Regions from separate parts of the Streptomyces sp. NPDC058008 genome, predicted to be linked through region 3. Evidence: riboswitches for the same ligand, from Rfam matches in the RefSeq annotation. Region 3 holds a riboswitch; each other region holds the start of a gene.

Evidence for each region. Region 3 has a riboswitch for cyclic di-AMP ahead of ACFVS9_RS05520 (M23 family metallopeptidase). Riboswitches for the same ligand answer to the same signal wherever they lie in the genome.
Region 1: it holds a riboswitch for cyclic di-AMP, as region 3 does, so the genes downstream of both, ACFVS9_RS22060 (transglycosylase family protein) here and ACFVS9_RS05520 (M23 family metallopeptidase) in region 3, are expected to answer to the same signal.
Region 2: it holds a riboswitch for cyclic di-AMP, as region 3 does, so the genes downstream of both, ACFVS9_RS26290 (C40 family peptidase) here and ACFVS9_RS05520 (M23 family metallopeptidase) in region 3, are expected to answer to the same signal.

What each region holds. Positions count from the first base shown of each region.
Region 1 is NZ_JBHVQX010000021.1:90,349-94,159, forward strand. Features, by position in the region: gene ACFVS9_RS22050 (septum formation initiator family protein) at 1-13, opposite strand, end outside; gene eno (phosphopyruvate hydratase) at 108-1,394, opposite strand; gene ACFVS9_RS22060 (transglycosylase family protein) at 1,723-2,415, opposite strand; cyclic di-AMP (ydaO/yuaA leader) riboswitch at 2,416-2,586, opposite strand; gene ACFVS9_RS22065 (transglycosylase family protein) at 2,877-3,811, opposite strand, start outside.
Region 2 is NZ_JBHVQX010000029.1:89,742-93,552, reverse strand. Features, by position in the region: gene ACFVS9_RS26305 (ATP-binding protein) at 1-88, shown strand, start outside; gene ACFVS9_RS26300 (LysR family transcriptional regulator) at 176-1,090, opposite strand; gene ACFVS9_RS26295 (LysE family translocator) at 1,163-1,801, shown strand; gene ACFVS9_RS26290 (C40 family peptidase) at 1,820-2,290, opposite strand; cyclic di-AMP (ydaO/yuaA leader) riboswitch at 2,294-2,490, opposite strand; gene ACFVS9_RS26285 (hypothetical protein) at 2,832-3,140, opposite strand; gene ACFVS9_RS26280 (ATP-dependent Clp protease proteolytic subunit) at 3,148-3,783, opposite strand.
Region 3 is NZ_JBHVQX010000004.1:134,575-138,385, forward strand. Features, by position in the region: gene ACFVS9_RS05510 (M16 family metallopeptidase) at 1-436, shown strand, start outside; gene ACFVS9_RS05515 (M16 family metallopeptidase) at 463-1,845, shown strand; cyclic di-AMP (ydaO/yuaA leader) riboswitch at 2,037-2,204, shown strand; gene ACFVS9_RS05520 (M23 family metallopeptidase) at 2,217-3,005, shown strand; gene ACFVS9_RS05525 (GntR family transcriptional regulator) at 3,229-3,811, shown strand, end outside.

The DNA of each region.
Region 1 (3,811 bases), on a different contig from region 3:
CCTTCCCGGCCATCTCTCACGCCTCCCCGTTACGCACGTCCGTCCCCGCACACGGTACGGGACCGGATGCGGGGACGGACGGAGGCTGGTGCTCCGGACTCGGGCTGTCAGCCCTCGAAGCGGAACCGCGGGAACGCCGAACGCCCGGCGTACACGGCGGCGTCGTCGAGGATCTCCTCGATGCGCAGCAGCTGGTTGTACTTGGCGACGCGGTCCGAGCGGGCCGGGGCGCCGGTCTTGATCTGGCCGCAGTTCACGGCGACGGCGAGGTCGGCGATGGTGACGTCCTCGGTCTCACCGGAGCGGTGGGACATCATGCACTTGAAGCCGTTGCGCTGGGCCAGCTCGACGGCGTCGAGGGTCTCGGTCAGCGAACCGATCTGGTTGACCTTGACGAGCAGGGCGTTGGCCGAGCCCTCCTCGATGCCGCGGGCGAGGCGCTCGGGGTTGGTGACGAACAGGTCGTCACCGACGATCTGCACCTTGGAGCCGAGCTTGTCGGTGATGACCTTCCAGCCCGCCCAGTCGTCCTCGTACAGCGGGTCCTCGATGGAGACCAGCGGGTACGCGGAGACGAGCTCCTCGTAGTACTCGGTCATCTCGGCGGCCGAGCGGGACTTGCCCTCGAACTCGTAGACGCCGTCCTTGTAGAACTCGGACGCGGCGACGTCGAGCGCGAGCGCGATGTCGCGGCCCGGGACGTAACCGGCCTCCTTGACGGCCTCCAGGATGAGGTCGAGGGCGGCGCGGTTGGACTCGAGGTTGGGGGCGAAGCCGCCCTCGTCACCGAGACCGGTGGACAGGCCCTTGGTCTTCAGGACCTTCTTGAGCGTGTGGTAGATCTCCGCGCCCCAGCGCAGGGCCTCGGAGAAGGACTCGGCGCCGATCGGCGCGATCATGAACTCCTGGATGTCCACGTTGGAGTCGGCGTGCGAGCCGCCGTTCAGGATGTTCATCATCGGAACGGGCAGCAGGTGCGCGTTCGGGCCGCCGAGGTAGCGGAAGAGCGGGAGGTCGGAGGCCTCGGACGCGGCGTGCGCCACGGCCAGCGAGACGCCGAGGATGGCGTTGGCGCCGAGGGAGCCCTTGTTCTCGGTCGCGTCCAGGTCGAACATCGCCTGGTCGATGAGGCGCTGCTCGGTGGCGTCGTAACCGACGAGCTCCGGGCCGATCTGCTCGATCACGGCGAGGACGGCCTTCTCGACGCCCTTGCCCTGGTAGCGGTTGGGGTCACCGTCGCGAAGCTCGATGGCCTCGAACGCACCGGTGGAGGCGCCGGACGGAACAGCAGCACGTCCCGTGCTGCCGTCGTCGAGGCCAACCTCGACCTCGACCGTGGGGTTGCCCCGGGAGTCGAGGATTTCCCTGGCTACGACGACGTCGATGGACGGCACGAGGCATCTCCTTCTGGGATCTGACACTGGTTGTGCAGGGTCACTGTGGCCTTGCGCCACGAGCCTAACCGGCTCGGCCCGCTCCGTCGGCCGTCCGCCCGTCCCCTGGGACGAAAAAGCACTCAAGGGCCTTCATTACGGGCAAAGCGCCAGAATCTTACTGGCAAGTAACCGCAAGGACCGGGCGCACCCCCGGCGGCGCGCCCCGCGACAGGGCCCCGGGCACGCCGGCCCCGCAGGGCCCTGACACGGCCGCGGCCCGGCGCGCGGGGGGTCTGCGCGCCGGGCCGGGCCGCCGGGGCGGAGGAGGACCCCGGACCGCTCGCGGTTACTTCAGGTGGAGCTGCTGGCCCGGGAAGATCAGGTCGGCGTCGTCGACGATGTCGCCGTTCAGCTCGAACAGCTTCTGCCAGCCGCCCTCGACCTTCTCGGCGCCGGCGATCCTGCTGAGGGTGTCGCCGGCCTTCACCTTGTACTCGCCGTCACCCTTCTCGACCTTCTCGCCGGTCGGGGTGGTGACGGTCTTCTCGGGGGCCGTGCGCTTCTCGCTGCGCGTGGCGGGCTGCTCGGTCCCGCGCTCCGGCGCGGCCTTCGGGGCCGTGTCGCCGTTCTTCGCGGAGCCGGTGTCGACGCCCGGGTCCACACCGTCGTTCGTCAGGCCGCCGGCACCGGCGCAGGCCCAGGCGCCCGGGCCCTGGAGGTCGAGGAGCTTCTCGGCGACGGCTATCTGCTGGTCCTTGGTGGCCAGGTCGGCGCGGGCGGCGTACTGCGTACCGCCGGCGGCGGCCCAGCTGGACTGCGAGAACTGCAGGCCGCCGTAGTAGCCGTTGCCGGTGTTGATGGACCAGTTGCCGCCGGACTCGCACTGGGCGACGGCGTCCCAGGTGTCGACGGAGGCGGCCGAGGCGCCGGTCGCGCCCATCAGCGGCACGGCGACGGCGGCACCGGTGACGCCGGCCAGGGTCGCGATGCGGACGGCCCTGGACGGGCGGCGGTGCTTGCCCTTGCTGGAAAGCAGCATGGTTCTCCTCACCGACGCCTACGAGGTGAGCTGTCGGGTTCGGGCCTGTGAGTTGCCCGGCCACCCGCACTCGCGGACGGCTTCACCCCGAGCCGCACCCTCACCGTCTCGCGACGGCCGGGTCCGGCACCTACCTGGGTCCCCCGCTCCTGCCTACGGCGCTTTACGCGTGGGTCCCCTTCGGCCGACGGCAGGATTCGGCGTGACGGTCGAAGGTGCCCGCGGTGCGAGCGGCTCCGACCGTAAACACACGCAACCCCTACATTCAAAGATGGACATAACGAGCAATCAGCGCGTAACGGTTCGGGAGGACGGATCATTTCCGCAGGTCGGAGCCAATATGGACGGACCGGGCGGACGGGGCGCACCAGTTGAAGCAAAGAGACCCATGTCTCACTTACGCATAAGTGGACATAGGCCTCTGAACTGCCCCCGCTTTCGGGGTGTTTTCCCGTATTTGATCAGCTGGCGGCGGGAGTCTCCGTCTGCGCGTCCGACGCGAGGCCGAGGTCCAGGCTCTGGCCGGGAAGGATCAGGTCCGGGTCGGAGCCGAGCGCGTCCTTGTTGGCCTCGTAGAGCGCGGGCCAGCCGCCGGGCAGCTCCTGCGCGTCGGCGATCGCCCAGAGGTTGTCGCCCTCCTGGACGGTGTACGTCCCCTCGGCGCCCTGACGGGCCTCCGAGGCGCCGCGCGAGGCGTGCCTGCCGCCCTCACGGCTGTCGTCGAGGTCCGTTCCGGCACTGGCCTCGGGGGCCGGCGCGCCGCGGTGCTTCCCGGCCTTCGCGCCGTCGCCCTTCGCGGAACCGGAGGTCTCGGACGCCTCGGGCGACGGCGTGGCGGACGGAGTCGTGCCGCCCTTGCCCGCCCCGTCACCCTTGCCCGCCGTGTCGCCGGACGCGTCCTTGTCGGTGCCGCTCTCCGTGTCGGCCCCGTCCGTGCCGTCCGCCGCGTCGGCCGGGTCCGACACCTCGGGCGAGGGGGTCCCGGACGGTGTGGCGGTGTCCGAGGGCTCGGCGGTCGGGTCGGTGCCCGGGTCGACGCCCGGAAGCACGCCGTCCAGGGCCAGCCCGGAGATCACGGCGCAGCTGGGCCAGGCCTGCGGGCCCTTGGCGTCCAGCACCTTCTCCGCGACGGCTATCTGCTGCGAGCGGCTCGCGAGGTCCGCCCGCATGGCGTACGCCGTACCGCCGTACGCGTCCCAGGTGTCCTCGGTGAACTGCAGGCCGCCGAAGCGGCCGTTGCCGAGGTCGGCACTCCACATGCCGCCGCTCTCGCATTCGGCGACCCGGTCCCAGGTCGACGCGTCGGCGGCTTGCGCGCCGCCCGCACCGAGCAGCGGGATGGCGATGGCCGATCCGGTGACGCCTGCGGCGACGACGATGGCGGGTGCCTGGCGAG
Region 2 (3,811 bases), on a different contig from region 3:
CGGCGGCCGGCTCGGCGTCAGCCCCACCCCTGACGGAGGCAAGACCGTGTCGGTCACTCTTCCCTGGCCGGTGCCCGTGCGGGTGTGAGGGCGGCGTACGAGCCCTCCCCCCGGGCAGTGCGGGCGGGAAGGCGGCGCACGAGCCCTCTCCGGTGCGGGCGGGACGGCGGGTATCTCACACGGCCGAGGCCCGGCCGAAGCCGCTGCGCAGCAACGCCATCAGCGTCGTTGCCGCAGCGGTGTTCCGGTCCCCCCGGTGCACCACGGAGATCGTCCGCCGGAAGGCCGCGGGCTCCAGGCGCCGTACCGCGAGCGGCGTCGGCGACATCGCGGCCACCATCTCCGGCACCACCGCCACGCCGAGACCCGCACTGACCAGGGCGCACACCAGGGCGTAGCCGGGAGACTCGCACACCACGGCGGGGGTGGCCCCCGCCTCCGCGAGTGCGCGCTCGACCCCGCGTCGCGGCGGATGGGCGGGCGCGCTGCTGATCAGGGGCCGGCCCGCCAGTTCGGCCACGGGCAGCGGCCCGCTGCCCTCGGAGAGCATCTGCCCGGGCGCGGTGACCAGCACCAGCTCCTCCGTGAGCAGCGGCTCGGCCGCCAGTCCTGCGGGCAGCGGCTCGACGGCCGCGGGCTCGTACGCGTGGCTCAGTGCCAGGTCCACGTCGCCCGCGGCCACCGCCGCGACCCCGGCGGGCGGCTCGTAGTCCGTCACGACCAGCTCCACATCGGGGTGCGCGCGCCGGAACGAGGTGAGCACCGGCGGCAGCAGGTGGATCCCCGCCGTCACGAACGTACCGACCCGGAGCCGTCCGCCGGACAGCCCGGCCAGCCGGGCCAGCTCGTGCCGTGCCCGGTCCATCTCGTCGAGCACGCGCCTGGCCCGGCCCGCCAGCAGTTCACCGGCTGCCGTCAGGCGGGCTCCCCGGTGGTGACGGACCAGGAGTGCCGTTCCCGCTTCCCGCTCCAGCTTGGCCAGCTGCTGCGAGAGGGCGGGCGCGGTGTAGCCCAGCCGGGCGGCGGCCCGTGTGATCGAGCCGGCCTCGGCCACCGCCACCAGCGCCGCGAGCCGCGTCGGGTCGTACATTAAGCGTTCCTTTTGGCAGACCCAGAAGATTGCAAGTACACGCTAAAGGGCCCGAGCGTCCAAGGTGGACCCATGGACGCACAACTGCTCGCTTTCGTCGCCGTGGCGGCCGGAATGGTGGCGCTGCCCGGCGCCGACTTCACCGTGGTCGTACGCAACGCCCTCGCATCCCGGGCCTCGGGGCTGGCCACCGCGGTAGGGGTCGCCGGGGGGCTCCTGGTGCACACCGCGCTGGCCGTCGCCGGACTCGCCGCCGTGCTCGTGACGATGCCCGTCCTCTTCCGCACCGTCCAGCTGCTCGGCGGTGCGTACGTGCTCTACCTCGGCCTCAGCGGGCTGTACGCGCTGCGACGCCGGAGCGCGGGGGGAGCGGACGCCGGGGAGGGCGCCCCGTCCCGGGCCCCCTCCCCGGTGGGATCGCTGCGTCAGGGTTTCCTGACCAACGCCCTCAACCCGAAGGCACCCGTCCTCTTCCTCAGCCTGCTGCCCCAGTTCGTCCCCGACGGGCAGCCGCCCCTGCCCAGGACCCTGCTGCTGGCCTCGGTCGTCGTGCTGCTCGCGCTCGTCTGGTTCCCGGCCGTGGCGCTGCTGGTGGACCGGCTGGGCCGGTGGCTGCGCCGGCCGCGTACCGCCCGTGCGATCGAGGGCGGCAGCGGCACGGCGCTCACCGCGCTGGGGCTCGTGCTGGTGACGGGGCCCCTGTTGCGCTGAGCCGGGCGGAGAAGGAGGTCAGCGGACCCTCCCGTACCAGACGTTCCCGGACCAGATCTTCTCCAGCCGGACCACGGCACCGGTCTTCGGTGAGTGCCAGATCTTCCCGCTGCCCGCGTAGATGCCGACGTGGTACACGCTGCGGCCCGCGTGGAAGAAGACCAGGTCGCCGCGTTTCCGCTGCGACCTGGAGATATGGCGGGTCTTGTTGTACTGCTGCTGGGCCGTCCGGGGGAGTTTCTTGCCGGCCTTCCTGAAGGAGTAGAGCGTGAGCCCGGAACAGTCGAACCGGTGCGGGCCCGTGGCGCCCCACCTGTAGGGCGCGCCCTTCTTCGAGGCGGCGATCTTCAGTGCTTGCGTCGAGTGGGCGGCGGCTTCGGCGTCGTTCACGAGACCCGGAGCCAGCATGGTGGTGCCTACGGCGAAGGTCAGAACCGAGGCCGTACCGACCCGGGCGAACAGAGACGGGACATGAACCTGCGCAGTCATGCGCAACCCTTCGTCAGCCGCCTGTGAAGGATGACCTGTCGGGTTCGGGCTGGCGAAGTTGCCCGGCCGCGTGATGCGGCTTCACCCCGAGGGCCGTCCGGACGTCCGGGCGGCCCGTTGTGCTCGGGTCCTCCACTCCTGCCGATCCACTCCTGTCGACCAGGCATCCGGACGGCGGCAGGACTCGGCGTCCGCCCGGACCGCCCCGCCGCGGTGGCGGGGGCTTGTCGTCCCAGGGATCTTTACTCACGCGCTGCCGGATTTCCTCGCGGAAGGTGCGATATGTGAGAGTCGTCACGACTGATCCGATCGAGTGGACGCGGTCCGCGCGCGGCCCTGGCGCGCGGACCCGACCAGCCGTGTACCAGCGGCGGAACGATGTATTCCGTTCAGCGTCCGCGCCGGTTGCGCAAGTTGGGCTGTCCCCCGGGCGGGGGACCTCCTACGCTGATCGAGCGAGGGAAACTCATCGGCCCGCCGGGCGTGTCGTGAAGACACCCCGAAAAGGCCAAGGGGGCGGCCGAGTCGGGGGCCGGGACGTTCAACTCGATGGCGGCGGAGGCACGGCGACCCGCCCGGCCCGACGCTCCCCGTCCAGCAGGCGCAACGCTCTGGCCAGGGTGTCCGCGTGGATCTGCGATTCACCCCGCTCGTGCATGGACACGAGCGCTTCCCGGAGGCCGACAGCCCGGGAGGCGAGGGCCTGGGCGGCCCGCAGCGCACCGTACGTGTCGCCGCCCCGGGCGGGATTGATGCGGCCGAGCTGGTCGAGCACCTCCAGGTAGCAGTCGATGAACTCGGCCTCGGCGCGGGTCAGTGCGGGAAGCGGCGGGAACTGGGGTGGGCGCATCGGGTGTTCACCTCGCGGAATGCGGCGGCTGGGACGGCGTGCGGTTCTCCACGACGTGGTCCACCAGTCCGAACGCCACGGCGGCCCGGGCGTCGAGGATGGTGTCCCGTTCGATGTCGGCGCTGATCTCCCGCGTCGAACGTCCCGTGTGGCGGGCCAGCATGGCCGTGAGCAGCTCGCGCTCGCGCGTCAACTCACGTGCCTGGATGTCGAGATCGGAGGGCTGGCCCCGCACCGGCTCGTCCAGGGCGGGCTGCTGGATGACTACCCGTGCGCCCGGCAGGGCATGTCGGCGCCCGGGAGCCCCGGCCGCGAGCAGGACGGCGGCGCTCGAGCCGGCCTGCCCCAGGCAGAAGGTCTCCACCTGGCAGGCCAGGAAGCGCATGGTGTCGTAGACGGCCGTCATGGCGTTGAAGGATCCGCCGGGAGAGTTGATGTAGAGGGACAGCGGCCGGTCGGGATCCGCGTGTTCCAGGTACATGAACTGCGCGATCAGGTCGCTCGCCGCGGTGTCGTCGACGGGTGTGCCGAGAAAGACGATCCGCTCGGACAGCAGCTTCGCGTACGGATCCATGCTCCGGGATCCGTAGGCGGTGCGTTCGGTGAACTCGGGCAGGACGTAGCGGGCGGCGGGACGGAACATGGCGATGCCTTTCCTCGAACCTCTGCTG
Region 3 (3,811 bases):
CGTCGCCGCCGGATTCGGGCTGCTCAGGCTCGCCGGAGCGCCCTCGCTCGGCTGGCTGGACGTCAAGACGTCCGGTGGGGTCGAGGTGCCGCAGATCGAGACGGCCGTGGACGAGGAGCTCGCCCGGTTCGCCGAGGAGGGCCCCACCCCGGAGGAAATGGAGCGGGCGCAGGCCCAGTTGGAGCGCGAGTGGCTGGACCGCCTCGGTACGGTCGCCGGCCGCGCCGACGAACTGTGCCGGTACGCCGTCCTGTTCGGTGACCCCCAGCTCGCCCTGACGGCCGTGGGCCGTGTCCTCGACGTGACCGCCGACGAGGTGAAGGCCGCCGCCCGGGCGCACCTGCGCCCCGACAACCGCGCGGTCCTGGTCTACGAGCCGGTCGAACCGGCCGACGAGGCCGACGGCACCGACGCGCACGAGGGGGCCGACAAGTGACCGACGCCGCCGTGACTGGAGTAGCGATGGAGTACCACCCGCAGCCGACCGCCGGCGAGGCCAGGCCCTGGGCCTTCCCCGCCCCGGAGCGCGGCGCCCTGCCCAACGGGCTGACCGTGCTGCGCTGCCACCGCCCCGGCCAGCAGGTCGTGGCCGTGGAGATCTTCCTCGACGCCCCGCTGGACGCGGAGCCCGAGGGCCTGGACGGTGTGGCCACGATCATGGCGCGCGCCCTGTCCGAGGGCACGGACAAGCACTCCGCGGAGGAGTTCGCCGCCGAGCTGGAGCGGTGCGGAGCCACCCTGGACGCGCACGCCGACCACCCGGGTCTCCGGGTCTCCCTGGAGGTCCCGGTCTCGCGGCTGGCCAAGGCACTCGGCCTGGTCGCCGAGTCCCTGCGGGCCCCGGCCTTCGCGGAGAGCGAGGTCGAGCGCCTGGTGGGCAACCGCCTCGACGAGATCCCGCACGAGCAGGCCAACCCGGCCCGGCGGGCCGCCAAGCAGCTCTCCCGTGAGCTCTTCCCCGCGACGGCGCGGATGTCGCGTCCGCGCCAGGGCACCGAGGAGACGGTCCGGCGCATCGACGCCGCCGCCGTGCGCGCCTTCTACGACGCCCACGTCCGCCCCTCCACGGCGACGGCGGTCGTCGTCGGCGACCTCACCGGTCTCGACCTGGACGCGTTGCTCGCGGACACGGTCGGGGACTGGACGGGCAACGCCGGCCAGGCCCGCCCCGTGCCCCCGATCACCGCGGACGACACCGGCCGTGTGGTCATCGTCGACCGTCCCGGCGCCGTGCAGACACAGCTCCTGATCGGGCGGATCGGCGCGGACCGGCACGACAGCGTGTGGCCCGCCCAGGTCCTCGGCACGTACTGCCTGGGCGGCACCCTCACCTCCCGGCTGGACCGCGTGCTGCGCGAGGAGAAGGGCTACACCTACGGTGTCCGGGCCTTCGGGCAGGTGCTGCGCTCGACGGCGCCCGGCTCCTCCTCCGGTGCGACGGGTGCCGCGATGCTCGCCATCAGCGGCTCGGTCGACACCGAGTCCACCGGGCCGGCGCTCGACGACCTCTGGAAGGTCCTGCGCACCCTGGCGGCCGAGGGACTCACCGACGCCGAGCGTGAGACGGCCGTGCAGAACCTCGTGGGCGTGGCCCCGCTGAAGTACGAGACGGCGGCCTCCGTCGCCGGCACGCTCGCCGACCAGGTGGAGCAGCACCTCCCGGACGACTACCAGGCCCAGCTGTACGCGCGCCTGGCTTCGACCGGCACGGTCGAGGCGACCGCCGCCGTGGTCAACGCGTTCCCGGTCGACCGGCTCGTCACCGTCCTGGTCGGGGACGCCGCGCAGATCGCCGAGCCCGTGCGCGCGCTCGGCATCGGTGAGGTGTCGGTCGTCAGCGGCTGACGGATCCGGACATGACGGACCCCGGCGAGCACCTGCGCGCCGGGGTTCTGTCATGTGTCCTTTTCGCGGCAAAAATCACTGTTCGCCCTGTGGGATGTACGACAAAAGGTCATTTCCGTTTGGTGGGGCCGAGGGGCCCGCTCTAGCGTCGCCCGGGCTGTCCGCCGAACCACTGCCGCGCCCGCGGCGCCGGACAGCCATCGCCGAGTCCCCGTCAGGCGCGAGCCTGGGGAGCCGGGGACCCACCATGTCCCTGGGGTGAATCGGTTCCTCGCGCCTCGTACGGGGCTCGGGGGCCGTAGGAGACCTTCCTGCTCCGAACCCGTCAGCTAACCCGGTAGGCGAGAAGGAAGGAAAGGACCAGCCCCTCCATGGCGTTCATCCGTGCCACCGGGAAGCACCGCGCCCCGAGTCGCCTGACGCGCAAGAGCGCCAGGGTCGCCGGCGTCGCCGCCCTGGCCACCACCGGCGTCATCGGCGCCACCGCCTCCCCGGCCCTCGCCGCGGACTCCGAGGTCACCGCGAGCACCGGCCTGACCCAGACCGTCGCCCTCGACGCCACCCTCGCCGCCCAGATCGAGGCCCAGGCGAAGGCCCAGCAGCACCAGGCCGACGTCGCGGCCGAGGCCGCCGCCGAAGCGAAGGCCAGGGCGAAGGCCAAGGCCGAGGCCGAGCGCAAGGCGGCGGCCCGTGCCGAGGAGGCCCGCGAGGAGAAGGCGCGCGCCGCCCGCGCCGCCGAGCGCGCCCGGCTCAACTCCTTCCACCTCCCGGTCGCCGGCTCGCACGTCACCACCGGGTACAAGTCCGGGGGCGCCCTCTGGTCCTCCGGCAGCCACTCCGGTGTGGACTTCCGTGCCGCGTCCGGCACCTCCGTCGTCGCGGTCGGCGCCGGCACGGTCGTCGAGGCCGGCTGGGGCGGCGCCTACGGCAACAACATCGTCCTCAGGATGAAGGACGGCACGTACACGCAGTACGGCCACCTCTCCTCGATCGGCGTGTCCGTCGGCCAGAGCGTCGCCTCGGGCGAGCGGATCGGCCTGTCGGGCTCGACCGGCAACTCCACCGGGCCGCACCTGCACTTCGAGGCCCGGACCACCCCCGAGTACGGCTCGGACATGGACCCCGTCGCCTACCTCCGGGCCCACGGCGTCCAGGTCTGACCGCACGGCGCACGGCACCCGCTCCTTTGAAGGCCCCGGCATCCGCCGGGGCCTTCGGCGTGCCTCCCGGCAACGCCCGCCGAACCCCTCGCGGAAGTGCTCCCTGGCCAAAAGATATCCATGGATTCCACCCCGCCGTCGGAAATTCCGGCCGGTTGCAATAGAGTCACAGAACAGGCGTCGATCGGCCGCGTTTCGCGGGGATTAAGGCGGAGGTTCGGACATGCGCATTCCCGCGCATTCGGTATGCACGGCAATCCGTGACGACATCGTCTCCGGTGTCTTCGAACGGGGCAGCCGCCTCACCGAGGAGGTGCTCGCGCGCCGGTACGGCGTCTCCCGCGTCCCCGTGCGTGAGGCGCTGCGCACCCTGGAGTCCGAGGGCTTCGTCGTCACCCGCCGGCACGCCGGTGCCTGTGTCGCCGAGCCCACGGAGCAGGAGGCCGCCGACCTCCTGGACATCCGCATGCTGCTGGAGCCGCTCGGTGCCGCCCGCGCCGCGCAGCGCCGCACCGAGGCGCACCTCAAGGTGCTCCGCGGCCTGGTCAGACTGGGGCAGGAGCGGGTGCGCCGGGGGGAGGGGGAGGATCTGCGTTCGCTGGGCGGCTGGTTCCACGAGACGCTGGCGCAGGCCTCGGGCAGCCCCGCGCTGATCGCGCTCCTCACCCAGCTCCGTCACAAGATCGCCTGGATGTACGCCGTCGAGCAGCCGGCCCGCCCTGCGGACTCGTGGGCCGAGCACGGCGCCCTCGTCGACGCGGTGGCCCGCCGTGACGCGGAGCGGGCCAGGGCGCTCGCCACCCAGC